DNA from 2 places in the Caldanaerobius polysaccharolyticus DSM 13641 genome. Region 2 is predicted to be linked to the other one. Evidence: a T-box and tRNA genes for the amino acid it is inferred to sense, from the RefSeq annotation. Region 2 holds a T-box; the other holds one or more tRNA genes.

Region 1 (3,425 bases), on a different contig from region 2:
ATTGGACCGCTTTGCTCGTAACCGATATGATAGCGCATTTTATAAACGCCAACTTAAAAAGAATGGCGTAAAGCTCATATCTGTGCTTGAACCGCTTGACGATTCGCCAGAATCTATTATACTCGAGTCAGTTCTCGAAGGCATGGCTGAATACTACTCAAAAAACCTTGCAAGGGAGGTTATGAAAGGTTTGAAGGAAAATGCATATAAAGCACGATTTAATGGAGGTATCCCTCCTTTAGGATACGATATAAAAGACGGCCATTACGTTATTAATGAAAAGGAAGCCGAAGCCGTCAGGCTTATATTTCAAATGTATAGAGATGATTATGGTTATCGGCATATCATAGATGAGTTGAATTTGCGTGGCTACAAAACCAAAAAAGGCGGGAATTTTTCAAAAAATACCTTAAATGCTATACTCAAGAACCAAAAGTATATTGGCACCTATATATTTAACAAGGGTACAAAAAATAATCATAACATAACCAAAGACGATGTAATCATCATCGAAAATGCGATCCCGGCTATAATAGACAAAAAAACTTTTGAGGAGGTGCAACAAAAAATGAAAAACACTAAAAAGACACAAGGGACTCACAACGCAAAAACTGTGTATTTACTGACTGGCTTGGTATATTGCGGCGAATGCGGTGCTGCTATGACTGGAAATCTGGGAAGGTCTAAATATAGATACTATCGTTGTAATGTCAAAGACCGGTCTAAACAGTGCAGTAATAAAGACATAAGTAAGGATAAACTGGAAGCATACATATTAGATCAGCTACAAAAAAAGATATTCAATGATGACGTGTTGCCTGTACTGGCAAAGAAGCTGAATAATGAGAACAAAAATATTGTGGCTGAAAGAGAGGATGAACGCAAAATACTTGCCAGAAGGTATGAAGAAATTATAAAAAGCATTAACGCTATAGTGGATACTATTGCAGCTGGCCATTTTCATCCAAGCCTTGACGCAAAATTGACCGAACTTGAAAATCAAAAAAGCGAAATTGAAATAAGAATAAAAGAACTTGATATGAAACCAGATATAAGCATAATAACGGAAGAAATGATAAGAGAGTACCTGAACAAGGATAAAGGGGTGTTCGTAGCGGGTGACCTCCGAAAAATAAAACAGATTTTGTCTACATACATAAATAAAATAACGGTCTTTAAAGACCGTGTTGAAGCCAAATTTAAAATTGCAGTAGATAATACAGTTTGTGAATGGTCAATAGCGGCGAGTGGAGTCGAACCACCGACACTGCGGGTATGAACCGCATGCTCTAGCCAGCTGAGCTACGCCGCCTTGTTCTTTAATTATTCCTCTTTTAATTGCGGGGGTAGGATTTGAACCTACGACCTTCGGGTTATGAGCCCGACGAGCTACCTGACTGCTCCACCCCGCGGTGTTTTATCTCCTTCATGCCGGAGACCGGAATCGAACCGGTACGAGTCTTTTAGGACCCGCAGGATTTTAAGTCCTGTGCGTCTGCCAGTTCCGCCACTCCGGCAAACCTCAACGACGATATATATTATATATCCTTCTACATACTTTGTCAAGACATATTTTCAACTATTAGACCTTCTAGGTTATCCCATTCGCTAACTATAAGCTGGCTCAATCCCAACAGCTCCATCACTTTGAATAGTATTGCAGTACCTGCCACGATTATATCTGCCCTCTTAGCATATAACCCCTTTATATGCCTTCTCTCTTCTTCCTTCATCTTCAACAGCAAATCGAGTATACTACATACTTTATCATATGTCAAGGTATAACCGTGAATTTTCTGGGGATCATAAACCTCCAGTTTCTGGTCTACTGCTGCCAGTGACGTCACAGTGCCACCTACTCCTACAGCCATAACTCCTTTGACGTCAATCAATTCTTTTAAAGACGACGACAGAGGGCAAAGGTTGGACTCGATGTCTTGAAATAAATCTTTTACGTCTTCTCTTTTCGCAGCGGAAACCACGCCATATCGCTCAGTCAACCTTACAGCCCCTATATTGACGCTGTGCCTGTATTTTATCTGTCCGCTTTTTCCCCAGGTAAACTCCGTGCTACCGCCGCCAATATCAACAATCAAAAGGGATACTCCGGCTTTTTCTACTTTTACGCCAGCTTGCACTCCTTTATAAGCCAGCTCAGCTTCCCTTTCTCCTGATATCACCTCAACTTCAATACCTGCTTTGTCCCACATTTCCTGAAATAGCACATCTCTATTTGCTGCGTCCCTTACAGCACTGGTTGCTATAGCTATTATTTTATCGCAACCATAAGACATGGCTATTTTTTTAAAATCCACCACAGCATCAACAGTCCTGCGTATGGCATCTATATTTAAGGTACCGGTGTGATCCACACCAGTACCCAATCTCGTCGTATTTATGCCTTTATATATCCTAATCAATCCGTTTTTGCCATTATCTGCTATTAGCAGCCTCACAGAATTGGTCCCTATATCAATACAACCAAACCTCATCTGCCACCTCTATATAAACAAACATCATTATCTTTCTACCATTTTATTAAATCTACCTCTATATCCTCCGCCAGATCTCCTCCTGGAATCCTGGTTTTTCTTGAGCTGCTGTTGCCGCTCATCGCTATCCCTTAAAAACTTGGCTAACCTGTCTTCAAAGGACATATTGCTCGACCTGTCGCGATTCCATTCTATTTCCTGTGGTCTGGACGATTTTTTTAATTCTGCGTTTGCTTTTTTAATCGACAAGCTTATTTTGCCATCAGGACCGATAGATAGAATTTTGACCTTAACCTTATCCTTTTCTTTTAAATAATCTCTAACGTCTTTTACGTATCTATCTGCGACTTCTGATATGTGTACCAGCCCTGTTTTGCCTTCTGGTAACTGGACAAATGCTCCGAAGCTTGTTATGTTAAGCACCGTCCCGTCAACCACTTTGCCTACTTCAATTGGCATAAATAAAAGATTCCTCCTTTATAGATTTATATTATTAATATTATAATACAAACTGTAAATTATAACAAGATGCTCACTTATTGTTTATGTCTATATACACGGTCTGCCCTTTTTTAACAAGGCCCAGTTCATCGCTGGCTATCTTTTTTATAAAATCTATCGTTTTTGAATACCTTATCTCCTTTTGAAGCCTCTTATTTTCTTTTTTTGCCATTTCGATCTTGTTGTACATATCCTGATGCTCTCGGTTAAGCCTATTTATAGTGATCTGTTGTTGAACAAAAGTGATCAATGTATAGGCTATGACACCATAAATCACCAGTTTGCCCTTATTCCACTTCACCTGAAACAACCCTCTCTATACCGAAATCTTTTTTAATAGAGATATTCGACAATCAGGCTTAAAACCCTCTATTTTTTTCTGAAATTTAACAAATTTTTAACCCAGATTATCCCACCTACTGCCCCATTGTA
Region 2 (3,425 bases):
TCTATGCCAAATTTAACCCCTTTGCGCTTTTGAATTATCTTAAGGCCATAGCCTATATCGTCTACTACTTCGTTTTGTTCCATACGATCACCATCGATATGAATTATATACCATTATATTATAACAGCAATGTGGCTACGATAAAAGTGGCTATAAAGCCTATGATGACAGGTATGAGGTTGTTTTTAACCAGCTGAACTGAATCCACTTTTAACAGCCCTGATACGGCTATCACGCTCCAGGGTACGAGGGTACCGTTGCCCACCCATATGGATGCTAGCTGCCCTAGAGCGGCCAGGGTCACGGTGTTGCCTTGGGTTATGCTATGAAAAGTCCTTGATAGGGATCCCACTAGCGGCAGTCCGGCAAAGCCTGATCCCGATAGCCCTGTAAAAGCACCTATGGCTACCTGCATGAGAGCCGCTGTTTGTTTGTTTAAAGGGATGATGCCTGACAGGTACTTGCTCACGTCCACCAGAAGGCCATGGGCTCCTTTTCCTAGTATTTCCCTGGCTGTATCCTGGTTGCCTAGCAGGAAAAAGCCTGTTATGACGATGACGGGAGCGAATATTTTTATGCTGGTTGTAAAGCCTTCTTTTATGTAATCAGTCACTTTTAACAGCGATTGCCATTTATATTGCGCGATAAGCGACAGGATCAATATTATTACGGCTGTGCCGCCTATGAGCAATTCTGAGGATTGACCCTTGAGCCTCAGCGCCATCATTAACACGATGTCAAATAAAAAAGCCGTTGGAGTGAATAGGGCTATAAAATAGCTTGCTCTGCTTATCTTGGCGTCCCTGGAGATTTGTTGGTCATGGGGCTCTTCGTTGGTTTTGCCTTTTTTCCATGCGAGCCATATGTAAATGAAGGACGCTATGGCAGTGACTGACGACATAGTGAGCCACAGCAAAAAACTCTCTCTCATAAAAGTGGCTACAGGCACTCCGGCGGCGCTGGCAGTTATAGAAGGGGCTCCTTGAAGGAAAAAGTCGCCGGACATGGCTATGCCAAACCCAAATATATTTATGGCCATAGCTGTGCTCATTCTTGATAACCCTGTCTTTAGAACAGCAGGCACCACCATGGTGGAAAGAAGGCTTAAAGCAGGGGATGCCCATAGAAACAGGGAGATGACCATGGTAAATGCCCCTAGGAGTGCGTAGGAGAACAGAGGCCTTTCAAAGTATTTTAGGAGAGGTTTTGTCATTATGTAATCGGCACCTGTATCCCTTATGGCTTCAGCCATAGCTACTATAAGGGCTATTATAAGGATAATACTCCACAGCTGTTCACCGGATATGATGAGACTTCTGTATATGGCCTGAACGGCTTTGATCGCGCTGTTGGTGGTTGCCAAGGCTGTGAAAAAAATACCTGCGATGCACGGTATCAATATGTCTTTTCTCAACAGCATAGTAATCAGTATGACTAATATCGTCGCTATAAAGATCCAGTGGCTTGGGGTTAGTGTGACCATATACATGCAGCTCCTTTTATTCCTTATATTTGTACTGTAATTTATTATGCACAGTTTCCCTTGACAAAAACCCTATCATTGTATATTATTGAGGTGAAAATGGGAAATTATATTAAAGTGGCGATGAAGGGAAGAGTAAGGTCTAAATCCGCTAAAGAGAGCCGGGAAAGGTGAGAGCCGGCGCGGGCAATAACACCTGAAGATGGTCCTGGAGCTGCTGCGCTGAATTGCCGAAGAGGCATTGGTAGGCGTAGACGGGAGCACCCGTTATGGTGCAGGGCGATAATAATGTCGTCTGTAATGAGGCCGAAATGGCGAATAAGGGTGGTACCGCGAGAGCTCTCGCCCCTTGGGGGTGAGAGCCTTTTATTTTATAGATTTTTTATAGGAGGGTATTTAAATGGCAAAGACGTATTACATAACCACGCCGATATATTATCCCAGCGACAAGCTGCATATAGGGCATTCTTATACCACAGTAGCGGCGGATGCCTTGGCCAGGTTTAAAAGGCTGACGGGTTACGACGTGTGGTTTTTGACCGGCACCGATGAACACGGGCAGAAAATACAGAGGATAGCGTCGGAAAAAGGCGTCTCGCCGAAGGAGTACGTGGATGGCATTGTGGAGTGGATAAAAGGGCTGTGGAAGTTGCTCAATGTAAGCTACGATCAGTTTATAAGAACCACTGACCCACAGCATATGGCCATTGTGCAGAATATATTTACCAGGCTTTACGAAAAAGGGGATATATACAAAAGCGAATACACCGGTTGGTACTGTACCCCTTGCGAATCCTTTTGGACGGAAAGGCAATTGGTTGATGGCAAATGCCCTGACTGCGGCAGGGACGTAGAGCTGGTTAAAGAGGAGAGTTACTTTTTCAGGTTGTCCAAATACGCCGATAAGTTGCTGGAGTACTACAGGGAGCACCCTGACTTCATTCAACCTGAGTCCAGGCTTAATGAGATGGTAAGTTTTATAAAGTCGGGGCTGGAAGATTTGTGCGTATCCAGGACGTCTTTTGACTGGGGTATACCTGTGCCTTTTGACCCCAAGCACGTCATATACGTGTGGATTGACGCTTTAAGCAATTATATCACCGCCTTAGGTTATTCTACAGACCACGACGAGGCATACAAAAAGTTCTGGCCCGCTGACGTGCACCTGGTGGGCAAGGAGATCGTGAGGTTCCACACCATAATATGGCCTGCCATGCTTATGGCTCTAGGAGAGCCGTTGCCCAAAAAGGTTTTTGGCCATGGGTGGCTGGTGCTGGAAGGAGGTAAGATGTCTAAATCCAAGGGCAACGTGATAGATCCCTGGGTGCTGGTGGAGAAGTACGGTGTGGATGCGGTTAGGTATTATCTGCTCAGGGAGATACCCTTTGGGTCTGACGGCACGTACACCAATGAAGCCCTGGTCAAGAGGATAAACTCCGATCTGGCCAACGATTTAGGAAATCTCGTCAGCAGAACAGTAACCATGATAGAAAAGTATTTTGGCGGCAGGATTCCTGCGCCGTCGCAAAGAGAGGGCGTGGATGATGACCTCATTCAAATGGCCGTTGATTTACCTGCGCTGGTGGAAAGATATATGGATTCGCTGCAGATAAGCAATGCTCTTGCGGAGATATTCAAGCTGGTAGACAGATGCAACAAGTATATAGATGAGACGATGCCATGGGTTCTGGCGAAGGATGCAGCTAAAAAAGGAAGGCTGGCGACGGTCCTGTATAACCTGGCTGAGGCCATAAGGTATATATCGGTTCTCCTCACGCCTTATATGCCTGACACACCTCCCAAGATATACGCTCAGCTAGGCGTAAGTGATGAGCTCACTACGTGGGATAGCCTGAAAGCGTGGGGAGGGTTGCGCGAAGGGACCGAGGTGCATAGGGGCGAAAACCTGTTCCCGAGGATAGAAGAGAAATCAGAGCGGCCA

Evidence for each region. The T-box of region 2 lies ahead of metG (methionine--tRNA ligase). A T-box ahead of a tRNA ligase gene usually reads a tRNA of that ligase, here a tRNA-Met.
Region 1: it has a tRNA-Met gene. The T-box ahead of metG (methionine--tRNA ligase) is inferred to sense a tRNA for this amino acid. The anticodon was not compared.

The regions. Positions count from the first base shown of each region.
Region 1 covers NZ_KE386495.1:331,523-334,947, forward strand. The annotation lists gene CALPO_RS14455 (recombinase family protein) at 1-1,279, shown strand, start outside; tRNA gene CALPO_RS0107965 (tRNA-Met) at 1,239-1,312, opposite strand; tRNA gene CALPO_RS0107970 (tRNA-Met) at 1,339-1,412, opposite strand; tRNA gene CALPO_RS0107975 (tRNA-Leu) at 1,430-1,517, opposite strand; gene CALPO_RS0107980 (Ppx/GppA phosphatase family protein) at 1,563-2,492, opposite strand; gene CALPO_RS0107985 (S1 domain-containing RNA-binding protein) at 2,520-2,951, opposite strand; gene CALPO_RS13605 (FtsB family cell division protein) at 3,025-3,294, opposite strand; gene yabQ (spore cortex biosynthesis protein YabQ) at 3,363-3,425, opposite strand, start outside.
Region 2 covers NZ_KE386494.1:889,150-892,574, reverse strand. The annotation lists gene CALPO_RS0105210 (tRNA1(Val) (adenine(37)-N6)-methyltransferase) at 1-83, opposite strand, end outside; gene CALPO_RS0105205 (hypothetical protein) at 119-1,483, opposite strand; T-box leader at 1,598-1,836, shown strand; gene metG (methionine--tRNA ligase) at 1,884-3,425, shown strand, end outside.